Regions from separate parts of the Streptomyces sp. NPDC001532 genome, predicted to be linked through region 1. Evidence: riboswitches for the same ligand, from Rfam matches in the RefSeq annotation. Region 1 holds a riboswitch; the other holds the start of a gene.
The links. A riboswitch is a leader RNA that binds a small molecule or an ion and turns the genes downstream of it on or off. The one in region 1 is predicted to bind S-adenosylmethionine.
Positions count from the first base shown of each region.

Region 2: another riboswitch for S-adenosylmethionine. It lies ahead of ABT232_RS25455 (aminotransferase class V-fold PLP-dependent enzyme); the one in region 1 lies ahead of thrC (threonine synthase).

Region 1 covers NZ_JBEPAL010000028.1:98,190-110,221, reverse strand. The annotation lists gene ABT232_RS24635 (polysaccharide deacetylase family protein) at 1-1,397, shown strand, start outside; gene groL (chaperonin GroEL) at 1,474-3,096, opposite strand; gene ABT232_RS24625 (cold-shock protein) at 3,410-3,613, opposite strand; gene ABT232_RS24620 (MoaD/ThiS family protein) at 4,003-4,281, opposite strand; gene thrC (threonine synthase) at 4,324-5,616, opposite strand; SAM riboswitch class I at 5,635-5,789, opposite strand; gene ABT232_RS24610 (glucosyl-3-phosphoglycerate synthase) at 5,957-6,901, shown strand; gene ABT232_RS24605 (alpha,alpha-trehalose-phosphate synthase (UDP-forming)) at 6,972-8,369, shown strand; gene otsB (trehalose-phosphatase) at 8,357-9,202, opposite strand; gene ABT232_RS24595 (DUF3263 domain-containing protein) at 9,245-9,478, opposite strand; gene ABT232_RS24590 (extracellular solute-binding protein) at 9,512-10,753, opposite strand; gene ABT232_RS24585 (ROK family protein) at 10,900-11,844, shown strand; gene nagA (N-acetylglucosamine-6-phosphate deacetylase) at 11,913-12,032, shown strand, end outside.
Region 2 covers NZ_JBEPAL010000030.1:50,405-62,436, forward strand. The annotation lists gene ABT232_RS25430 (NlpC/P60 family protein) at 1-794, opposite strand, end outside; gene ABT232_RS25435 (NYN domain-containing protein) at 1,004-2,347, opposite strand; gene ABT232_RS25440 (hypothetical protein) at 2,416-2,655, opposite strand; gene ABT232_RS25445 (rhomboid family intramembrane serine protease) at 2,814-3,548, shown strand; gene ABT232_RS25450 (Lrp/AsnC family transcriptional regulator) at 3,545-3,826, shown strand; gene ABT232_RS25455 (aminotransferase class V-fold PLP-dependent enzyme) at 3,922-5,289, opposite strand; SAM riboswitch class IV at 5,449-5,565, opposite strand; gene trpD (anthranilate phosphoribosyltransferase) at 5,815-6,879, opposite strand; gene qcrB (cytochrome bc1 complex cytochrome b subunit) at 7,003-8,640, opposite strand; gene qcrA (cytochrome bc1 complex Rieske iron-sulfur subunit) at 8,637-9,695, opposite strand; gene qcrC (cytochrome bc1 complex diheme cytochrome c subunit) at 9,692-10,504, opposite strand; gene ctaE (aa3-type cytochrome oxidase subunit III) at 10,585-11,205, opposite strand; gene ABT232_RS25485 (response regulator) at 11,351-11,752, shown strand; gene ABT232_RS25490 (L,D-transpeptidase) at 11,846-12,032, opposite strand, start outside.

The DNA.
Region 1 (12,032 bases):
CCGCCCAGGCGCCCGCCCCCGGCTCCCGCGCGGACGCCCGGCCCCCGGCCACCGCCGCCCGCCACGCGAGCGCGCCGGTCGTCCTCGCCTACCACGACATCCACCCGGAAGCGGCCGGCTCCTACACCCTCACCCCCGAACAGCTGGACGAGCAGCTGGCCGCGCTGGCCGCCGCGGGCTACCGCAGCCTGTCCGCCGAGGAGTTCACCCGCTACCTGGCCACCGGACGGCCCCCGGCCCCGCGCAGCGTCTACCTCACCTTCGACGACGGCACCCGCGGCCTGTGGGCGTACGCCGACCGGATCCTCGCCAAGCACCACATGCGCGCCTCGGCCTACCTGATCACCGGCAGGGTGGGCACCCACCGCCCGTACTACCTGTCCTGGGCCGAGATCGACCGGATGTCCGGCTCCGGGCGCTGGGACTTCCAGGCGCACAGCCACCTCGGTCACTCCAGGGCACCCGTCGAGGCCGGCGGCCGCCAGGGCGCGGTGCTCGCCAACCGGCTGTGGCTGCCCGAGCGCGAACGCCTGGAGACGGAGGCGGAATACCGCGCGCGGGTCACCGACGACCTCGACCGGAACGTGCGGTCCTTCGCCGTCCACGGCCTGCCCGCCCCCGTGCTGTTCGCCTATCCGTTCTCGGAGGCGTCCGCGCCGACGAACCTCACCGGCCGCACCACCTCGATCCTGGAGGGACTGCTGCGGGAACGGTTCGCCGCGACGCTCACCAACACCTCCTCGCGCCCGCTGCCCGCGGGCCCGCGCGCCGCGTCCGCCGGGCTGGTGCAGCGTCTGGAGGTGATGCGGGGGACCACCACCGCCGCGCTGCTGGAGCAGGTGCGGGCCTGGACCTCGCGCTCGCCCGCCGAGGTGCCCGAGCCGCTGCGCCACCCGGGGCAGTGGCGGCTGCGCGACGCCCCGCCGGGAACCGGCCTGACCGCGCTGACCGGCCGCGGCCCGGCGCGGGGCACATATGTGTCGGCCGTCCATCTGCCCATGGCCACCGCCGACTGGACCACCTACCGGGTGGAGGCGACCGCCGGCCGGCTGAGCGGACCGCGCACCGGTGTGTCGGTCGAGGTCGGGCACGGCAGCCTGCACCCGTGCGTGGTGACGGTCTCCGCGGCCGGGCTGCGGGTGACCGAGCGCCCGGCGGGCCGGACACCCCGCGTCACCGTCCGCGCGCTGGACCCGGCCGCCGGGCACCGGATCCTGATCGAGGTGTCCCCGCGGTCCGTCCTGATCACCGTCGACGGCACCACGCTGACGGTACGCGCCGCACAGCGGCCCGAACCGGCCCGCACCAGCGGCGGCATCGCCCTCGCCGTCCGCAACGAGTCCGGGGACGTGGAAACGGCGTGGCCGCGCTTCACCTCGCTGCGCCTCGGCGCGTGAGAAACGCCCGAGGGCGGCACCCCCAGCGAACTGGGGGTGCCGCCCTCGGCGTAGGACGGGTCCGATCCGGGAGGGATCAGAAGTCCATGTCACCGCCCGGCATGCCGCCGCCGGCCGGCGCGGCGGCCTTCTCCGGCTTGTCGGCGATGACGGCCTCGGTGGTGAGGAACAGCGCGGCGATCGACGCGGCGTTCTGGAGCGCGGAGCGCGTCACCTTGGCCGGGTCGATGATGCCTTCCTTGACCAGGTCGACGTACTCGCCGGTCGCGGCGTTCAGGCCGTGGCCCGGGGTCAGGTTGCGCACCTTCTCCACCACGACACCGCCCTCGAGGCCGGCGTTGACGGCGATCTGCTTCAGCGGGGCCTCCAGGGCCAGCTTCACAGCGGCGGCACCGGTGGCCTCGTCGCCCTCGAGCTCCAGCTTCTCGAAGACCTGGGAGGCCTGGAGCAGGGCCACGCCACCACCGGCGACGATGCCCTCCTCGACGGCCGCCTTCGCGTTGCGGACGGCGTCCTCGATGCGGTGCTTGCGCTCCTTGAGCTCGACCTCGGTGGCGGCACCGGCCTTGATGACGGCCACGCCGCCGGCCAGCTTCGCCAGACGCTCCTGGAGCTTCTCGCGGTCGTAGTCCGAGTCGCTGTTCTCGATCTCGGCGCGGATCTGGTTCACGCGGCCCGCGACCTGGTCGGCGGAGCCGGCGCCGTCGACGATGGTGGTCTCGTCCTTGGTGATGACGACCTTGCGGGCGCGGCCCAGGAGGTCCAGGGTCGCGTTCTCCAGCTTGAGGCCGACCTCCTCGGAGATGACCTCGCCGCCCGTGAGGATGGCGATGTCGCCGAGCATGGCCTTGCGGCGGTCACCGAAGCCCGGGGCCTTGACGGCGACGGACTTGAAGGTGCCGCGGATCTTGTTGACGACCAGGGTCGACAGGGCCTCGCCCTCGACGTCCTCGGCGATGATCAGCAGCGGCTTGCCCGACTGCATGACCTTCTCCAGGAGCGGGAGCAGGTCCTTGACGTTGGAGATCTTGGAGTTGGCGATGAGGATGTACGGGTCCTCGAGCACCGCCTCCATGCGCTCCATGTCGGTGGCGAAGTAGGCGGAGATGTAGCCCTTGTCGAAGCGCATGCCCTCGGTGAGCTCGAGCTCCAGACCGAAGGTCTGCGACTCCTCGACGGTGATGACGCCTTCCTTGCCGACCTTGTCCATGGCCTCGGCGATCAGCTCGCCGATCTGGGTGTCGGCGGCGGAGATGGAGGCCGTGGAGGCGATCTGCTCCTTGGTCTCGACCTCCTTGGCCTGGTCGAGCAGCGCACCGGAGACGGCCTCGACGGCCTTCTCGATACCGCGCTTGAGGGCCATCGGGTTGGCGCCGGCGGCTACGTTGCGCAGACCCTCGCGGACGAGCGCCTGGGCGAGAACGGTGGCCGTGGTCGTACCGTCACCGGCGACGTCGTCCGTCTTCTTGGCGACTTCCTTGACCAGCTCGGCGCCGATCTTCTCGTACGGGTCCTCGAGCTCGATCTCCTTGGCGATGGAGACACCATCGTTGGTGATCGTGGGGGCGCCCCACTTCTTCTCGAGGACGACGTTGCGGCCCTTGGGGCCGAGCGTCACCTTCACGGCGTCCGCGAGCTGGTTCATGCCGCGCTCGAGGCCGCGCCGCGCCTCCTCGTCGAACGCGATGATCTTGGCCATGTGAAGTGGTCCCTCCAGGACTGGGGGTGATTCCTTCGGACCGCGCCCGCGCCCGCGACGGACGGCCTGCCTGCCTCGTGGTTCCTTGCCCCACACGGCCTGCGGCCTCACCGACCCGGTCCTTCGTTGTCACTCTCACCTTCAGAGTGCTAACGCAATGATTAGCACTCGCCCCCTTCGAGTGCAAGCGCCTCTCGGGGTACGGAGGCCAGTCAGCGGTGGGCGAACAGCCGCCGGGGGGCCGGCCCGGGACACGCCGAAGGGCTCGCACCGGCGTGCGGTGCGAGCCCTTCGGGCGAAACGAACTGACTGTTCAGGCGGTGACGCGAACCATGTCGGCCTGCGGGCCCTTCTGGCCCTGCGAGATCTCGAACTCGACCCGCTGGCCCTCTTCCAGGGTGCGGTACCCGTCCATCTGGATCGCGCTGTAGTGGACGAAGACGTCCGCACCACCGTCGACCGCGATGAAGCCGTACCCCTTCTCCGCGTTGAACCACTTGACGGTGCCCTGAGCCATGCCTAACTCCCCTATTACTGGCCCTTGCACAGATCCGCACTTCGCGGATCCGGGTCAGACCTCACCCCCCAGTCATTGGGGGCGTGCGCCGGAACGCGTCGACCGCGGCTGAATGTATCTGTCCAACTGCCGTCTGCAACAGGTCAATCGGACGAGAAATCCGGGCAGCATCGATCGCGCATTTACGGAGAATTCACCCGAGCTCTGGGCAATTCGGGCCCGGCAAAAGGAGCGAAAGGCGCAAAAAGGCCGCTGATTTTGGCTGCTTCTCATCGCAGTCACATCGCGGAAAGCAGACCGGGTTCCCCAACTGTACCGCGCTCAATCACACTGAATTGCCCCCTCCGTTTCTCTCACGGAGGGGGCAATCCGAAGAACGGTGTGTGACGTCAGCACCCGCCGGCCACGGCCGGGATGATCGACACGCCCGCGCCGTCCGGCGTGGCGGTCTCCAGGCCCTGCTCGAACCGGACGTCGTCGTCGTTGACGTACACGTTGACGAACCGGCGCAGCTTGCCCTGGTCGTCCAGCACCCGCGCGGCGATGCCGGTGTGGTTCTTCTCCAGGTCCGAGATGACCTCGGCGAGGTTCGCGCCCTCGGCGGAGACCTCGGCGCGGCCACCGGTGTAGGTGCGCAGGATGGTGGGGATGCGGACGGTGACGCTCACGAGAAAACCTCCGGTGGGATGACGTGCCTGGGCGCGGCGGAGCTAGACGAGACCAGCCTCGCGGAAGGACTCGAGGTTCGGGCGGATCGTCGCGGTGAGCCCCGTACCGGCCACCGCGTCGAGGGTCTTGAGCCCGTCGCCGGTGTTGAGCACGACGGTCGTGAGCGAGGGGTCCAGCGCACCGCTCTCGATCAGCTTGCGCGTCACGCCCACCGTCACACCGCCGGCGGTCTCCGCGAAGATGCCCTCCGTGCGCGCCAGCAGTTTGATGGCGTCGACGATCTGCTCGTCGGTGACGTCCTCCACCGCGCCGCCGGTGCGCCGCGCGATGTCCAGCACGTACGGCCCGTCCGCCGGGTTGCCGATGGCCAGCGACTTGGCGATGGTGTCCGGCTTCTGCGGGCGGACGACGTCGTGGCCCGCCTTGAAGGCGGTGGACACCGGGGAGCAGCCCTCGGCCTGGGCGCCGAAGATCTTGTACGGCTTGTCCTCGACGAGCCCGAGCTTGATCAGCTCCTGCAGGCCCTTGTCGATCTTGGTGAGCTGGGAGCCGGAGGCGATCGGCACCACGAGCTGGTCGGGCAGCTTCCAGCCGAGCTGCTCGCAGATCTCGTACGCCAGCGTCTTGGAGCCCTCGGCGTAGTACGGCCGCAGGTTGACGTTGACGAAGCCCCAGCCCTCGCCGGCCGGGTCGCCGATCAGCTCGGAGCAGAAGCGGTTCACATCGTCGTAGTTGCCCTCGATGCCGACCAGCTCGCCGCCGTAGACCGCAGCCATGACGACCTTGCCCTGCTCCAGGTCGTGCGGGATGAACACGCAGGAGCGGAAGCCGGCGCGGGCGGCGGCGGCGCCGACGGCGCCGGCCAGGTTGCCGGTGGAGGAGCAGGAGAGGGTGGTGAAGCCGAAGGCGCGGGCGGCCTCCAGGGCCTGGGCGACCACGCGGTCCTTGAAGGAGTGCGTCGGGTTGCCGGAGTCGTCCTTCACGAACAGCTTGCCGGGCTCGACGCCCAGCTCGCGGGCGAGGTTGTCGGCCTCGACGAGCTTGGTCCAGCCGGGGTTGATGTTCGGCTTGTCGGCCACGTCCGCCGGGACGGGCAGCAGCGGCGCGTACCGCCAGATGTTCGCGGGTCCCGCCTCGATGCGCTTACGCAGTTCCTCGGCGTCGTGGGCCGAGAAGTCGTAGGCGATCTCCAGCGGGCCGAAACACTCCTCGCAGGCGAAGACCGGGCCGAGCGGGACGCGGTGGCCGCACTCGCGGCAGGAGAGCGCCGAGGCCGGGCCGAGGTCTACCGTGGAAGTGGAATTCGTGGTGCTTGCAACAGTCTGCACAGCCATGTGAGGCGAGGCCCTTTCTCCTCATCTTCCTCACGACGCACTTCGCCGTGAGACGGATTTGGCACCTTCCCTAGCCGGGAGCCTCGCGTGATGATCAGCGGTGATCTACGAGACCGGCTGGAGGGTTGCCGGGGCTTCATCGGGCCGTGTCCCTCTGCCCCTCTGGATGAGCTGTATGTGGTTGTGGAACGCGAGCGGCCCCCGACATGCGATGGTCACCAGCGTTGTTCAAGACTGTAACCGAAGGCCAGGACAGTTGAGATAGTCGTCCGAACCGCGAGATGGATCACACGACAGTCCGATCACCACTCGCCGACAGAACGCAGAGGAGCCGCGCACTGTGCTGGAAGAAGTCGAGCGCTGGCTGAGCACCCGCTCCTGGTCCGTGACCGATCGACCGCTGCACAAGATCCTGGCCGCCAGACGCGCCACGGGCCAGACCGTGAGTGTCGTGCTGCCCGCGCTCAACGAGGAGGAGACGGTCGGTGACATCGTCGCCGTGATCCGTCACGACCTCATGCAGCAGGTCCCGCTCGTCGACGAGATCGTCGTCGTCGACTCGGGATCCACCGACCGCACCTCCGAGGTGGCCGCCGCCGCGGGCGCCCGGGTCGTCCACCGCGACGCGATACTGCCGCACCTGCCCGCCGTGCCCGGCAAGGGCGAGGTGCTGTGGCGCTCGCTGCTCGTGACCCGCGGCGACATCGTCTGCTTCATCGACGCGGACCTCAAGGAGTTCTCGTCGGACTTCGTCTCCGGGATCGTCGGCCCGCTGCTGACCGACCCCGACGTGGACCTGGTGAAGGCGATGTACGACCGCCCGCTGGGCGGCGCCGCCGGGCAGGGCGGCCGGGTCACCGAACTGATGGCCCGCCCGCTGCTGAACATGCACTGGCCGCAGCTGGCCGGGTTCGTGCAGCCGCTGGGCGGCGAGTACGCGGCCCGCCGCTCGCTCCTGGAGCAGCTGCCCTTCCCGGTCGGCTACGGCGTGGAGCTGGGCATGCTGGTGGACTCCCTGCACCTGGTCGGCCTGGACGCGCTCGCCCAGGTCGACGTGGGGGTGCGCAAGCATCGGCACCAGGACGGGCAGGCGCTCGGCCGGATGGCCGCGGCGATCTACCGCACCGCCCAGCTGCGGCTGGCCCGCGGCCATCTGATCCGGCCGTCGCTGACCCAGTTCGAGCGGATGGAGGACGGCTTCGAGCCGCGGACGTACTCCGTGGACACCGAGGAGCGTCCGCCGATGGTGGAGATCGCCGAGTACGCGGCACGCAAGGTGGCGTGACGCGCCAGGCCGCCTGTATACGGCCGAACCGTACGTTTGAGCGGTTGGGGGTCGGGCTAGGTTGAGGACCATGGCTTCAACGTTCGGTGCTGCTCAGGTACTGGTGGCCTCCAACCGTGGCCCGGTCTCCTACGAGGTGCGCGACGACGGCTCGCTGCACGCCCGGCGGGGCGGCGGCGGGCTGGTGTCGGGACTCTCGGCGATCGGGCCGGACGCGGACGCGCTGTGGGTGTGCTCCGCGCTCGGCGACGGCGACCGCGAGGCGGTCCGCCGCGGGGTCGGCGAGGACGGCGTGCGGATGCTGGACATCCCGGCGGACGTCCACGCGGACGCGTACAACGGGATCGCGAACTCGGCGCTGTGGTTCGTCCACCACATGCTGTACCAGACGCCGCTGGAGCCGGTCTTCGACGCGGAGTTCCGGCGGCAGTGGGCGTCGTACGAGACGTACAACCGGGCGTTCGCCGAGGCGCTGGCGGCCGAGGCGGCCGAGGGCGCGGCCGTGATCGTGCAGGACTACCACCTGGTGCTGGTCCCCGGCATGCTCCGCGAACTCCGCCCCGACCTCAGGATCGGCCACTTCTCCCACACCCCGTGGGCGCCCCCGGAGTACTTCCGGATGCTGCCCGACGACATCGCGCGGGCGGTGCTGCGGGGCATGCTCGGCGCGGACCGGCTCGGCTTCCTCACCCGGCGCTGGGCGGACGCGTTCGAGGCCTGCTGCGACGCCTTCGCCGGCGGCCTCGGCGGCACCCGGATCGGGGTGCACGGGCTCGGCGCGGACGCGGACTTCCTGCGGCGGCGCTCCCACGAGGCGGACGTCGAGGAACGGATGACCGCGCTGCGGGCGGAGATCGGCGAGGGCCGGCGGACCGTCGTGCGGGTCGACCGCACCGAGCTGTCCAAGAACATCGTGCGCGGACTGCTCGCCTACCGGCAGCTGCTGGCCGACCGCCCCGAGTGGCACGAGCGGGTCGTGCACGTCGCCTTCGCCTACCCCTCCCGGCAGGACCTCGCCGTCTACCGCGACTACACGGCCGAGGTGCAGCGGCTCGCGGCGGAGATCAACGAGCAGTACGGGACGCCGGGCTGGACCCCGGTCGTGCTGCATGTGAAGGACGACTTCGCGCGCTCCCTGGCCGCCTACCGGCTGGCCGACGTGGCCCTGGTCAACCCCATCCGCGACGGCATGAACCTGGTCGCGAAGGAGGTGCCGGTCGTCTCCGACCAGGGCTGCGCGCTGGTGCTGTCGAGGGAGGCCGGGGCGTACGAGGAGCTCGGCGAGGACGCGATCACCGTGAACCCGTACGACATCGTGGGCACGGCGGACGCCCTGCACCGGGCGCTCACCCTGCCGCCCGAGGAGCGGGCGGCGCGGTCCAAGCGGCTCGCCGCCGCGGCCACCGCGCTGCCGCCCGCCCAGTGGTTCCTGGACCAGCTGACCGCGCTGACCGGTCAGGCCAGCTGAGCCGCAAGCGCCGTCAGCAGTCCCACCACGCCCCGCGGTCCGTCCACCACCAGGTCCGCGCGCTCGCGCAGCTCGGTCACCTCGTCACTGCCGCTGCACACGAGGAGACCGGGCACGCCGTCGGCGCGCAGCATGTCGACGGCGGCGTAGGCGGGCAGGTCACCGAGGTCGTCGCCGGCGTAGAGGACCGCGCCGGCGCCGACCTCGCGCAGATACGTGCGCAGCGCCACGCCCTTGTCCATGCCCGGCGGGCGCAGCTCCAGGACCAGACGGCCGGGCTCGACGATCAGTCCGCTGCGGGTGGCGAGGTCGGCGAGCGGGGCGCGCAGCGCGTCGAAGGCGGCCTGCGGGTCGGCGGCGCGGCGGGTGTGCACGGCGACGGCGTGCCCCTTGTCCTCGATCCAGGCGCCCTCGAACCCCTCCAGCAGCCGCGGCAGCGCGGCGCGGACCACGGCGACGCCGGGGTGCGGGTCGGGGGCGGTGATCCTGCCGCTGGCGGCGTCCCAGCGTTCGGCGCCGTAGTGGCCGAGGACGACCAGGCGCTCCAGGCCGGGCACGCCCGCGAAGCCGCCGTAGCGTACGGCGACCTCGGCCGGGCGTCCGGTGACCACCGCGACGGCGGCCACCTTCGGCGCGAGCGCGGTCAGCGCGGCCACCGCGCCGGGGTGCGCGCGGGCCTGCTCGGGGTCGGCGACGATCGGGGCGAGCGTGCCGTCGAAGTCGAGCGCGACCACGGCTCGGCCGGGTTGCGCGAGCAGGGACCGCAGGCCGTCGCGCCCCTGCGGGGTCACGGGTTCGGGAAGGTCCGTCGCAGAGATGTCAGGGCTGCCCATACGGCGAACCTATCCCCACCGGCCCGCGTCGAACCTCCCACCTCACCGCTCGGCCCGCCGCGCCTGGCGCACCCGGCGCAGCCGGTTCACCGTCACCGGGTCGTGCTCCAGTGCTCTCGGGTCGTCGAGCAGGGCGTTGAGCAGCTGGTAGTAGCGCACCGGCGCCAGCCCCAGCTCCTCGCGGATCGCCCGCTCCTTCGCACCGGGCCCCGCGAAACCCCGGCGCTCCAGCGCGAGGATGTCCCGCTCCCGACGTTCCAGCGATCGACGCTCCATACCGGAAACGCTAGCCGCCGGCACCGACAGCGCCTACTGCGAGGCCGCCGCGCTCTCCGCCGTGAGCGCGGTGGCCTCCAGCTTGCCGAGGACGGCGGACGGGCTGCCGCCGGGTGCGACGGCCTGGCCGATGCGCTTCTTCACCTCGGCGCTGACCTGGGCCCAAGAGGTGCGGCCCACCGGGTACAGCTCGGCGAGCGGGAGTTCCTTCAGGAAGGGCTGGAGCTCGCTGTCCTCGGCGGCGGCGGACATGGTCTCGGAGGCGGACGTGGTGACCGGCAGCAGGTCGTACTCGCGGGAGAAGTCGAGGACGTTCTGCTCCCTGTAGACGAAGTCGAGGAACTCGCCGACCTGCTCGTCGTGCCCGTTCTGCCGGAAGGCCAGCATCCAGTCGGCGACGCCCATGGTCGCGTTGGTCTCGCCGTCGACGCCGGGCATCGGCACCATGCCGTACTTCACGCCCTTCTTCGCGGCCATCTTCATCAGCGAGGGGTGGCCGTTGAGCATGCCCACCTGTCCGTCGGCGAACGCGGCGAAGGCGTCGGCGCGGTTCAGTTCGCCCGGTGCGACCGGACCGGTCAGGTCCTTGCCGACGAGTTCGTCGCGCAGCCAGGTGAAGGTCTCGACGTTCTCCGGGGAGTCGATGCCGTAGGTGCCGCTGCTGTCGGTGTAGCCGCCGCCTCCGCTGAGCAGCCACTGCATGGTCTCGGCCTGCGCCTCCTCCTGGCCGAGCGGCAGCGCGTAGGGGTACTTCACGCCCTCGGCCTTGAGCGCCGCGGCGTCGGCGGCCAGCTCGTCCCAGGTGGTGGGCGGGGTGAGGCCGGCCTTCTGGAAGAGGGTCTTGTTGTAGAAGAGCAGGCGGGTGGAGGCGGCGAACGGCATGCCGTACTGCACTCCGTCGATCTGGCCGGCGGTGGCGAGCTGGGAGGCGAAGTCGGCCTGCACGGGGATCGAGAGCAGGTCGTCGGCCGGGTAGAGCAGGCCGTCGGCCGCGTAGTCGGCGTAGGCGCCGATCTGCGCCATGTCGGGGGCGTCGCCGGCCTCGACCATCTCCTTGACCTTGCGGTCGACGTCGTTCCAGGAGTAGACGCTGACCTCGATCCGCACGTCCGGGTGGTCGGCCTCGTACTCCTCGACCAGGTTCGCCCAGTACTTCTTCGAGCTGTTGGCCGCGCTGTCGCCGTAGTCGGCGGCGACCAGCCGCAGGGTGACGTCGTCGGAGCCGCCGGTGATCCCGCAGCCGCCGAGAGCCGCCGTCATGCCCAGTGCGGACATCACCGCGATCATTCCTGCCTTGCGCCGCTGCACCGCTACCCCAACCCCTGTTCCGCTGTCTGCCCAGCCGTCCGTATTCCGGAATAAGGTCTACACCACGCGAGTGGACTAGACCTCTTCCGGGTCCTCGGGCCACACTGTCCCCCGTGAGACACGTCATCGCCCTCGATGTGGGCGGCACCGGGATGAAGGCCGCGCTGGTCGGGGCGGACGGGACACTCCTGCACCAGGCACGCCGGGCGACCGGGCGCGAGCGCGGCCCCGAGGCCGTCGTGGAGTCCGTCCTCGGCTTCGCCGCCGAGCTGCGCGCCCACGGCGCCCGGCACCTCGGCGCCCCCGCGCTCGCCGCCGGCGTCGCCGTCCCCGGCATCGTCGACGACCGGCGCGGCATCGCCGCCTACGCCGCCAACCTCGGCTGGCGCGACGTCCCGCTGCGCGACCTGCTCACCGAGCGGCTGTCCGGCATCCCCGTCGCCCTCGGCCACGACGTCCGCACCGGCGGCCTCGCCGAGGGCCGGATCGGCGCGGGACAAGGCGCCGACCGGTTCCTGTTCGTGCCGCTCGGCACCGGCATCGCCGGCGCCATCGGCATCGACGGCCGGGTGGAGGCGGGCGCGCACGGCACCGCCGGCGAGATCGGCCACATCGTCGTCCGCCCCGGCGGCGCCCCCTGCCCCTGCGGCCAGCGCGGCTGCCTGGAGCGGTACGCCTCGGCGACCGCGGTCGGCCAGGCCTGGGCCGAGGCGAGCGGCGATCCCGGCGCGGACGCCGCCGACTGCGCCAAGGCCGTCGCGTCCGGCGACCCGGACGCCGTCCGGGTGTGGCAGGAGGCCGTCGACGCGCTCGCCGACGGCCTGGTCACCGCCCTCACCCTGCTGGACCCCCGCACGATCGTCATCGGTGGCGGGCTCGCCGAGGCGGGGGAAACCTTGTTCACACCGCTGCGGGACGCCGTCCGGCAGCGCGTGACCTTCCAGAAACTGCCGCCGATCGTCCCGGCGGCCCTGGGCGACACGGCCGGCTGCCTCGGTGCCGGGCTCCTGGCCTGGGATCTCCTCGACCACACCGACCGTACGGAGGTAACGCCCTGATGGCAGCCGACCCAGGGGCGCGATCAGCCTCGGCCATCCCGCAGCCCGCGCCGGACAGCGCCCCGCTGATCCTCGCCGGGGCGAACGTCGTCCTTCCGGGCGGCACGGTGAAGGACGGCCAGGTGATCGTCGACGGCACCCGGATCGCCCCCACCGCACCGGAGAACGCCAAGGTCCTCGACGTCACC
Region 2 (12,032 bases), on a different contig from region 1:
CAGGAGGTCAGGCCCGAGCAGTCGAAGGAGGACGGGCCGGAGGCGCCGTAGACGTACGGCGAGCCGATCTTGCTCTGGGCGGCCTGGAAGGCGGCCAGCGCCCGGCCGGAGGCGGGGGCGGTGCTGCCGAGGTCCACGCGGTCGGAGGCGGAGCGGCTGGCACGCTGCTCCTCCTCGGCCAGCGCCGCCTTCTCCTGCGCGGTGAGGGTGTTGAGGAGCTTCTGCGCCTCGGCGAGCTTGGTCTGGACTTCCTTCTTCTTCTTGCCCAGTTCGGTGCGGGTGGAGGAGAGGTCCTTCAGCTTCTCGGAGGCCTCGGAGCGCTGCTGGGCGAGCTCGCGCTGCTTCTCCTGGATCTCCTTGAGCGCCTCGACCTGCTGGCCGCTCAACTGGTCGAGCGTGGAGGCCTTGTCGAGGTAGTCGTCCGGGTCGGCGGAGAGGAAGAGCTGGAGCGACGGGTCGATGCCGCCCGAGCGGTACTGGGCGCTGGCCATCGAACCCAGGCCGTTGCGCAGCTCGTTGACCTCTTCCTGGCCACGGGCGACGTTGTCCTGGATGGTGGAGATCTCCTTCTGGAGCTTCTCCTGCTTCTCCTTGGCCCCGTTGTACTTCTCGGTGGCCTGCTCCGCCTGCTCGTAGAGCTTGTCGACCTTGGCCTTGACCTCGTCCTTGCTCGGCTTCTCGCTCGGTGCCGCTTGGGCGGCCTGGGAGCCGAGGGCGACGGCAGCTGCGGCTGCGGTGGTCAGCACGGTCACACGGGCGCGACTGGGCTGCTTGGGTCGACGATGGGACGCCACGGAGGTGAACTCCTTCTTCTGAGTGATCACCCGCTCGGAGGTTCGAGGCTCGACCCTAGTGACCTTCTTGTGATCATTCAAATCCTCACGAGAAAAATCTCGTCACACCCTGCATTCTTTACACATAACTCACGTGCCGTGATACCGGGTTGACACTACGTCGCGCGACAGAACCGCCAATTCGGGCGACAGGCCTCGTACATCGACCTTCAGGACAGTCGCTTGAGAAGTACCGCGGAAGCCACCGGTCGGGCACCGGCCCGCGCCACCCCGTCCGCGACCTCGCGGTCGGTGGAGGCGACGATGACCGGGCGGCCCGGCGGCTCGGCGCGCACCAGCTGACGGATCAGCTCGTCGGCGGTGATCCCCGGCTTGGAGAACAGCACCCGCACCCCGCGCGGCGGCGCCAGCAGCACCGGCGCGGCCAGCTCGGCCCCGTCGAAGACACAGGTGACCTCGGCGCCGGTCTGCGCGGCGAGCTGCGAGAGCTGGCCGAGCAGCCTGAGCCGCTGCTTCTCCAGCGGCATCTGGGGATAGCCGGTCTTGGTGACGTTGTAGCCGTCGACGACCAGGTGCGCCTGCGGCAGCGCGAGCAACTGGTCGAGGATCGCCGGGTCGTTCTCGGACAGGGCGCGCGCGGCGATGTCCTTCGGGGTCATGCGTCCCGGTTCGACCGCGTCCACCGTCTCGGCGGGGCGCACCGACACCGGCGGCAGGGCGAGTTCGCGGCGCAGTCCCTGGGTGGCGTCGAGCAGGGTGTCCAGCAGCAGCCGCACCCGCATGTCCTCCACGCTGCGTCCCTCGCGGGCGGCCCGGCGGGTGGCCTCCAGGGCCGCCTCGGCCTCACCGAGCCGCGCCTTGAGCCGCCGCACCTCGCTCTCGGCGGAGGACACCTGGGCGTGCCCCTCGGCGCGTACGGTCTCCATCTCGCCGCGCACCTTGCGCAGCGCCGCCTCGCCGCGCTTGACGTCGCTGAGCGCGGCACGCAGCTTGCGGTGAAGCGATTCCGCTTCCTTGCGGGCGCCGTCGAGCTCCCCGCGCAGCCGCTCGGTCTCGGCGCGGGTGTGCTCGCGGGCCGCTTCGAGTTCGGCGCGCAGCCGCTCCAGTTCGGCCCGGCTCTCCTCGTCGGCGCGCTCGGCGTCGGCGCGCTGGGCCTCCTCGCCGGCGGCGGTCACCAGCTTGACCCAGCCGGCGGGCCGCAGCACATAGGCCGCGGCCGCCACGTCGAGCGGGTCCGCGGCCGGTGGCGGCGAGCCGGAGTCGAGGGCGCCGGCCAGTTCCGGCTGGGCCTCTCTCAGCTTCTCGCCGATGCGCTGCCGGAACAGCGGATCGGTCTCCAGCGCCGCGGCCATCGCGTTGCCCGCGAACTTGGCCCGGCGGTTCGGAGCGAACCGCGCGTACTGCCGCAGCTGGGCGGGCAGTTCCGCGACGGTCAGTCCGCCGAAGCCGTCCGAGACGATCTGCACGACCCGGCGGCGCACCCCTTCGGGCAGCGGACGGTCGAGCACCTCAGCGGCGCCGTCGCCCGGCCCCCCGCCTTGTGTCTCCACCATCCGTCACACCCCAATGCCTCTACGGGACCCCCGCGAGGGGATCGCGTCTGCGGGCCCCGCCTCCATCGTCAGGAGCCGGCGCCCGGCCTGTCCACGAGTTCCACCTGGTCCACCGCGTTGCACCAGCGGCAGCGCACCGACTCGATGGTCTCACTGACCACCTCGCGCTCCTCGACCTTCGGCTCACCGGCCAGATCGAGGTGGACGTACTCGACTACCTTCGACGAGCGCGTCACGTCGAAGCGGGTGAGATTGCCGCAGAGGGTGCAGCGCCACCGCGTCGTGGCGGTCGGCAGGGGAACCGTCATCGTGACCTGTTCGCTTTCCTTCTAGTGTCCGTGACACGCCGGTCTTCCCGCGGCGTGTGGCTCGTAACCCTACGGCCTGCCGGGTACCGGGCGCCCGGGTGTCCACGGCGGCGAGGCGGTCTGTGCGGTTGCGTCCGGTTACGTCATGCTCTGTATTCATGATCAGCAACTGGATCCCGCCGACGGGCCGCACCCGCCGCCGGTCGTCGGCGCCGGTGACCTACGCACTGATCGCCCTGTGCTGCCTGGTCTTCCTGATCGGCCCCGCCTCGGGTCTCAGTCCGGCGTACGGCACCGGCGACGAACTGCTCGCCGCGCAGCGGGCCTATTTCCGGCGCTGGGGAGTGGTGCCCGCAGAACTGTTCGAAGGGTCCCCCCGAGCCGCCCTGACCCCGGTCACGGCGCTGTTCGTGCACGGCAGCTGGGTGCACCTGCTCGGCAACATGCTTTTCCTCTACGTCTTCGGGGTGATGACCGAGGAGCGGATGGGCCGAGTGCAGTTCATCCTCTTCTACCTGGGCTGCGGCTACCTCGCCCTGCTGGGGTACGCGGCCGCCAACTCCGACTCCCCGCAGTCGCTGGTGGGGGCCTCCGGGGCGATCTCGGCGGTCCTCGGCGCGTTCCTCTTCCTCTTCCCCCGGGCGCGCGTCACCAGTCTTCTGCCGTTCCTGCTCTTCCTGCCGCTGCGGTTCCCCGCCTGGCTCGTGCTGCCCTTCTGGGCGGCCCTGCAGTGGCTGGCGGCGGGCCGGGCCACCGAGGGGCCCGGCGTGGCCTACCTGGCGCACCTGGTGGGCTTCGCGCTGGGCCTGCTCTACGCGTGGGCCCGGTTCGGACCTGCGGCTAGAGTGAGGGCCGCCCCAGCTCCGGCACCCGAGGGAGAGAACCAGCCGTGATCACCGCGATCGTCCTGATCAAGACCAGCGTGGACCGGATCCCCGAGATCGCCGAGTCGATCGCCGCGCTGGAGAACGTCAGCGAGGTCTTCTCCGTGACCGGCACCTACGACCTGATCGCGATGGTCCGGGTCAAGGAGCACGAGGAACTGGCGGAGGTCATCCCGGGCCGCATCAGCAAGATCCCCGGCGTCGAGGGCACCGACACCCACGTGGCGTTCCGCACCTACTCCCAGCACGACCTGGAGGCGGCGTTCTCCATCGGCCTGGACAACTGAGCGGGCGCCCCGGCACCGACCGGGATCCCGCCCGCTCCGGGACGCGGCCGGGCGCGCCCCGCGGCTGATCCCGCTGGGCGCGCCCGGCCGGCGGCTCACGCGGAGGTGTCCGGCACGCAGCGCCCCTCCTCGGTGCGGTAGCTCCAGCGGGCGCCGTCCCGCACCAGTTCGCGCACCGCGCCCAGGAACCGCTCCACGTGCTCGTCCGGGGTGCCCGCGCCGAAGCTGACCCGGATGGCGTTCAGGGACTTCTCGCCGGGCGCGGCCTCGGGGGCGCCGCACTCGCCCTGCGTCTGCGGGTCGCTGCCCAGCAGGGTGCGCACCAGCGGGTGGGCGCAGAACAGGCCGTCGCGCACCCCGATGCCGTACTCCGCGGAGAGCGCGGCGGCGAAGTGGGAGCTGTTCCAGCCCTCGACGACGAAGGAGATCACCCCGACGCGCGGGGCGTCGTCGCCGAACAGGGAGAGCACGCGCACCTCGGGCACCTCGGCGAGGCCGGTGCGGACCTTCTCGACCAGGTACTGCTCGCGGGCGACCAGGGAGTCGAAGCCGGCCTCGGTGAGGGCCTTGCAGGCGGAGGCGATCGAGTAGGCGCCGATGACGTTCGGGGAGCCGGCCTCGTGGCGGGCCGCGGTCTCGTGCCACTCCACGTCCACGCCGCCGTCATCGCGCCGGGAGACCTTGCGGCTGGCGCCGCCGCCCGCGAGGTACGGCTCGGCCTCGCGCAGCCAGTCGGCACGGCCCGCGAGGACACCGGAGCCGAAGGGGGCGTACAGCTTGTGGCCGGAGAAGGCCACCCAGTCGACGTCCAGGTCGCGCACCGACACCGGGTGGTGGGGCGCGAGCTGAGCGGCGTCCAGCACGATCCGGGCGCCGTGCGCGTGCGCCGCCGCGGCCAGCTCCCGCACCGGCCACAGCTCGCCGGTGACGTTGGAGGCGCCGGTCACGCACACCAGGGCCGGGCCGTGGGGCTCGCGGTCGGCGAGGGCGCGCTCCAGGGTGGCCACCGCCTCGGCCGGGGTGCGCGGCGCGTCGAGGTAGGTGACCTCGGCGTTCTTCCAGGGCAGCAGGGAGGCGTGGTGCTCGGTCTCGAAGACGAAGACCCGGCAGTCGGCGGGCAGCGCGGCGGCGAGCAGGTTGAGCGAGTCGGTGGTGGACCGGGTGAAGACGACCTGGTCGGCCTCGCGGCAGTCGAGGAACTCGGCGACGGTCCTCCGGGCGTTCTCGAAGAGGTCGGTGGACAGCTGGGAGAGGTAGCCGGCTCCGCGGTGCACGCTGCCGTAGTACGGCGCGTAGGCGGCGACGTCGTCCCAGACCCGCTGGAGCGCCGGCGCGCTGGCGGCGTAGTCCAGCGCGGCGTAGGCGACCTCGCCGCCGGTGACCAGCGGGACGGTGACATCTCGTCCCAGAACGGGCAGCGGGGCACAAACGGACTGGTCGGCGGCAGCGGTGGAGACAGACATGACGGAACTCCCGTGAAGGCATACGGAGATCACCGCGCGAGCGGCACGCTCGAGCGCGGAGAAAAGGAAAGGGGATGCGGAGGCGGGGCTCTGCGGCCCTATCGCATTCGCTTGCTCACGGAAGGCTCCTCGACGACCAGGACCCCTGGTGGTGCGAGGGGTCCGCGCTTGCCGTGTGCCTTGCTGCCCACGGCCTGGTCTTCACCCGGGGCACCCCGCCACGGACGGAGGGTTGCCGGACAGTCGGCCGGGGCCTCATGACTGTCACTCATGACCTGGTACAGGAACGTACGCGAAATGATCGTCGTCCCGCAACCCGTGTCCGGATCGCGGGACGACTCGAGGGGAGCCGGGAGTTCGCCCCTAGGGGGTGTCTCGTCGATCAGGCCGGACCAGCGAGCGGCGTCCGGTGCCGTGCATCGCAAGGCGGAGGAGGGCGGCATGGCGGAGCCATGGCAACCGACGACAACGCGGCGAGGCGCGGCACCAGACGCCGGGAGCCCGGCATGATCGGCGAGACGACCCCTAGGCGTGGCTCGCGGCGATCCAGCGCTCCAGGGCCCGCTTCGCCGCGCCCGTGTCGATGGACTCGGCCGCCTTCGCCATCCCGGCGCGGATCTGCTCGGCCAGCGGGGCGTCGGTCGGGTCCAGGGCGACCAGCGCGGCCGCCGAGTTGAGCAGCACCGCGTCCCTGACCGGCCCGGTCTCGCCGTCCAGCAGGCGCCGGGCGACCTCGGCGTTGTAGGCGGCGTCGGCGCCGCGCAGCGCCTCCACCGGGACCAGCTCGATGCCGACGTCGCGCGGGTCGAAGGACTCCTCGGCGACCTTGCCGTGGCGCACCACCCAGACCCGGGAGGTGGCCGTGGTGGTCAGCTCGTCCAGCCCGTCGTCGCCGCGGAACACCAGCGCCGAGTTGCCGCGTTCGGCCAGCACGCCCGCGACGATCGGCGCCATCCGCGGGTCCGCCACTCCCACCGCCTGCGCCTTCACCCGCGCCGGGTTGGTCAGCGGACCGAGGATGTTGAACGTCGTCCGGATGCCCAACTGGCCGCGGGCAGCGGCCACATGACGCAGTGCCGGGTGGAACTTCACCGCGAAGCAGAAGGTGATGCCGGCCTCCTCGGCGACCTCGGCCACCCGCTTCGGCGTCAGCTCCAGATTGACGCCCAGCTTCTCCAGCACGTCGGAGGCGCCGGAGGCCGAGGAGGCGGCCCGGTTGCCGTGCTTGACGACCTTGGCGCCGGTGCCGGCCACGACGATGGAGGACATGGTGGAGATGTTCACCGTCTTGGCGCCGTCGCCGCCGGTGCCGACGATGTCGACGGTGGCGCCGGGCACCTCGATCACGTTGGCATGCGCGTACATCGTGCGGACCAGGCCGGTGATCTCCGCCACCGTCTCGCCCTTGGCGCGCAGCGCCACCGCGAAGCCGGCGATCTGCGCGTCGGTCGCCTCGCCGCGCATGATCCGGTCCATCGCCCAGGCCGTGTCGTCGGCGCTCTGGTCCCGGCCCTCCAGCAGACCGTTCAGCACCACGGGCCAGGAACGGCCCGCCGCGGTGTCGCCTCCAGCGGGGGTCACAGCGCTCATCAGCCGCTCCTGATCGTCGTAGAACACGTTGTGGGCCCAGCCTATCCAGCCACGGGCACGGCGAAGGGCCCCCGTCCGAACACCGGACGGGGGCCCTTCAGCGTGGCGTGGCGAACGCAGCGATCAGTGGTGGCCGTGGCCGCTCGTGATCTCCTTGTACTCCTCGACGGTCGGCTTGGGGATCTGGGAGTCCTCACCGAAGTACGCCTTGCTGAGCTTGGCGCGCATCTTCTCGGAGCCCTTCACCTTGCGCTCGACGCCGTTCTCGTCGACCGTCGGGCCGATCTCGGCCGGCTGGTACTGCTCGTGCGCCGTGAGGGTGTACAGGGCCTCCTGGCTGAGCGGCTCGTGCACCTCGATGAACTCACCGTGCGGCAGGCGCTTGATGGTGCCGGTCTCGCGACCGTGCAGCACCTTGTCCTTGTCCCGGCGCTGGAGGCCGAGGCAGATCCGCTTGGTGACGATGAAGGCGATGACCGGTCCGGCGAAGAAGCCGATCCGCACGAACCACGTCACGTCGTTGATCGACAGGTGGAAGTGCGTGGCGACGATGTCGTTGCCACCGCCGATCAGCATGATCATGTAGCCGGTCACCCAGGCGACACCGAAGGCCGTACGGGTCGGGGCGTTGCGCGGGCGGTCCAGGATGTGGTGCTCGCGCTTGTCGCCGGTGATCCACGACTCGATGAACGGGTAGAGCGCGATCACCGCGAGGAAGATGCCGAAGAGCACCAGCGGGATGAACACGCCCAGGACCAGCGTGTGGCCCCAGAAGTTGACCTCCCAGCCCGGCATGGCGCGGATCAGGCCCTCGGCGAAGCCCATGTACCAGTCGGGCTGGGCGCCCGTGGACACCTGGTCCGGACGGTACGGGCCGAGGACCCAGATCGGGTTCACCGAGGCGATGCCCGCGATGGCCGCGATCACACCGAAGACCAGGAAGAAGAAGCCTCCGGCCTTGGCCATGTAGACCGGCAGCAGCGGCATGCCGACCACGTTCTTGTTGGTCTTGCCGGGGCCCGCGAACTGCGTGTGCTTGTGGTAGAAGACCAGGATCAGGTGCGCCACCACGAGACCGAGCATGATGCCCGGCAGCAGCAGGATGTGGATCGAGTAGAACCGCGCCACGAAGTCGGTGCCGGGGAACTCCCCGCCGAACAGGAACATCGAGATGTACGTGCCGACGATCGGCACGGACAGGATCGCGCCCTGCGTGAAGCGGACACCGGTGCCGGAGAGCAGGTCGTCCGGGAGCGAGTAGCCGGTGAAGCCGGTGAACATGCCCAGGACGAACAGCAGGAAGCCGAACAGCCAGTTGATCTCACGCGGCTTGCGGAACGCGCCGGTGAAGAAGACGCGCATCATGTGCACGAACATGCCGGCGAGGAAGATGATCGCCGCCCAGTGGTGGATCTGCCGGATGAGCAGACCGCCGCGCACGTCGAAGCTGATGTCCAGGGTGGAGGCGAACGCCTCCGACATCAGCTGGCCCTGGAGCGGGACGTAGCTGCCGTGGTACTCCACCTCGTTCATCGACGGGTGGAAGAACAGCGTCAGATACACACCCGTGAGGATGATGATCAGGAAGCTGTAGAGGCAGACCTCACCCAGCATGAACGACCAGTGGTCGGGGAAGATCTTGCGCATGTTGGCCTTGGCCAGGGAGTAGATCCCCAGCCGGCCGTCGGCCCAGTCGGCGACGCGTTCGCCGGCCGGCGCCTTCCCGCGCGAACGGGACTCGGTGGTCTCTGAAGTGCTCATCCGCGCTCCCAGAATGCAGGACCGACGGGCTCCTCGAAGTCGCCGAGCGCCTGGAGGTAACCCTCGTCGTTCACGCCGATGCGCAGCTGCGGCAGGGCGTGGCCGGCGGGGCCGAAGATGACCCGGGCGCCGTCGGACAGGTCGAAGGTGGACTGGTGGCAGGGGCAGAGCACGTGGTGCGTCTGCTGCTCGTACAGGGAGATCGGGCAACCGACGTGGGTGCAGATCTTCGAGTAGGCCACGATGCCCTCGTGCGACCACTCGAGCTCCTGCTTGTCCTTGATGTCGGACGGCTCGAGCCGGACGACCATCAGGGCAGCCTTGGCGATCTCGTTCTGGAAGTCGTGGTCGTGCTCCTCCAGGCCCTCGGGCATGGCGAAGGTGAGCGAGCCGACAGCGACGTCCGAGGGACGCAGCGGCTCGTTCGTGTTCATGTTGACCAGCAGCTTGCCCTTGGACCACAGGGTGTGACGCAGCTTGTCCTCGGGCAGCGGGCCGAGGTCGCGCAGCAGCACGACACCGGACAGCGGCACCAGGGCCACCGCGCCGAACATGGTGTTGCGGATCAGCTTGCGACGGCCGAGCTGCGACTCCTTGGCACCCTGCTTGAAGTCGGCGTGCACCTGGGCACGGACGTCGGCGGGGGCCTCGATCGGGTGACGCTCGCCGACCATCTCCTCGTCCGACATCAGCGTGCGGCCCCAGTGGACCGCGCCGGCGCCGATGCAGAACAGCGCGATGCCGAGCGTCAGACCGAGCGCCAGGTTCAGCGCTCCGACGTGGCCGAGCGGCCAGACGAAGACGGACTTGTCGACCGGGATCGTCACGAAGGAGGCGATGAAGCCGATGGTGCCCAGCATCGACACCGTGAACAGCAGGGCGACCGTACGCTCGGACCGCTTGGCGGCCCGCTCGTCGATGTCCTGGATCCGGTGCTCGTGGGGCGGCAGGCCCGGGTCGGCGAACGGGTTCTTCTCGTCCGCGACGTCCACCGCACCGTGGGTGGTGTCCTGCGCGGCGGGCAGGTTCTCTTCTGGAATGTCTTGGCTACTCATGACTTCTTGGCCTTTGCGGTCCGGGCGGCGACCCACACAGCGACGGCGATCAGGCCACCGAGGCCGGCGATCCAGCCGAACAGACCCTCACTGACCGGCCCGAGGCCGCCGAGGTCCGTACCGCCGAGGTTCACCGTCTCGTCGCTGTTGACCGCCTCCAGGTACGCGATGATGTCCTTCTTGTTCTGCTCGGACAGCGTCGTGTCGGGGAAGGAGGGCATGTTCTGCGGGCCGGTCTGCATGGCCTCGTAGATGTGCTTCGGGTCCACGTCTTCCAGGGTCGGCGCGTACTTGCCCTTGGTCAGGGCGCCGCCCTTGCCGGTGAAGTTGTGGCACTGCGCGCAGTTCGTGCGGAACAGTTCGCCACCCTCGCCGATGTCCGCGCCCTCCGGGCCGTACTGCTCCTTCGTCGGGACGGTCGGACCGGCCCCCAGCGAGGAGATGTACGCCGCGAGCTGGTCGATCTCGGCCTGGGAGTAGACGACCGGCTTCCGCGGCGCCTGGGCGCCCTGGGAGGTCGCGGCCGGCATACGGCCGGTGGCGACCTGGAAGTCGACGGCCGCCGCACCCACGCCGACCAGGCTCGGACCGTCGGAGGTGCCCTGACCGCCGGTGCCGTGGCAGCTGGCGCAGCCGACGGCGTAGAGCTTCTTGCCCTCGTCGATGGCGAGGGACTGGGCGGTTTCGTCGGCCTGTGCCTTGCCCGCGGGTGCGAACGCGGCGTACAGCCCCCCGGTAGCCGCCAGCGCGAGGAGTAGGACGACGACCGCCGCCAGCGGATGGCGTCGTCGTGCGGAGAGCTTTTTCACGGATTACCCCGGTGTCAGGATCTTCTGCGTCGATGCTTCTGGGATGTGCGTTTCGGGAACGCGCGTGGGATCGGGTCCGGCTACTTGATCATGTAGATCGTGGCGAAGAGGCCGATCCAGACGACATCGACGAAGTGCCAGTAGTAGGACACGACGATGGCGGCGGTCGCCTGCTCGTGGGTGAACCTCCGGGCCGCGTAGGTGCGGCCGAGGACCAGCAGGAAGGCGATGAGGCCGCCCGTCACGTGCAGTCCGTGGAAGCCGGTGGTCAGGTAGAAGACCGAGCCGTAGGGGTCGGACGAGAGCGAGAGGCCCTCGTGCTTGACCAGCTCGGTGTACTCGTACACCTGTCCGCCGATGAAGATGGCACCCATGATGAAGGTCACGATGAACCACATCCGGAGCTTCTTCACATCACCGCGCTCGGCGGCGAAGACGCCGAGCTGGCAGGTGAGGGAGGAGAGCACCAGGATCGTGGTGTTCGTCGCCGAGAACGGGAAGTTCAAGGCGTCCGCCTTCTCACTCCAGAACTCGGGTCCTGTCACCGATCGCAGGGTGAAGTACATCGCGAAGAGGGCCGCGAAGAACATCAGCTCGGAACTCAGCCAGATGATGGTTCCGACGCTGACGAGGTTCGGCCGGTTGACCGACGGGTGCGCGTGCCCGGTATCTACTGTCGTTGCTGTCGCCACGACCGACATTATGTCGGTCGCTTATCCCGCCCTCACTCCGGGGGGTGCCGTTCGGAGTGTTGCCGTCCGCCATACCGGTGTTGACGTGGTGTTCAGAGGAGTAGCATCCGGCCCCACGGGCCTTTCCGTACGACGCCGAAGTCACGGAGGAACAATGCAGCCGACCGCCACCGTGCTGGTCTACAGCGACGACTCCAACACCCGCGAGCAGGTGCGGCTCGCCACCGGCCGACGGCCGGCTCCGGACGTCCCGGTGGTGGAGTTCGTCGAGTGCGCGACACCTCAGGCGGTCCTGTCGGAGCTGGACAAGGGCGGCATCGACGTCTGTGTGCTGGACGGCGAGGCCGTGCCGATGGGCGGCATGGGCCTGTGCCGGCAGATCAAGGACGAGGTGTTCTCCTGCCCGCCGGTGCTGCTGCTGATCGGGCGCCCGCAGGACGCCTGGCTGGCGACCTGGAGCCGGGCCGAGGCTGCGGTGACCCTGCCGGTGGACCCTGTGGAGTTCGCGGCGTCGCTGGCGGCTCTGCTGCGGCGGAAGCACCTGCAGAGCGCCTGAGGCCGAAGGCACCGGGCGGCCGCGGCTTCGTCGTGGCCGCCCGCCCGCGCGCTGTCCGCGTGCCGGGGCCGCCGGTGGCCCCGAGGGGCGCCCTCAGGCGCTCTGAGGCGTCAGACGGGCCTGTTCCACCGGGTTGGGGGTCTGGGGGCCGCCGCCGGTCAGCGCGCTGCCGGTGCGCCACTTCTCCCAGCTGAGGTTCCAGTCGCCGAAACCGTTGCCGAAGGTCTCCATGGTGTGGCCCTCGGAGTTGACGACCTTGACGACGTCGCCCGCGCGGACG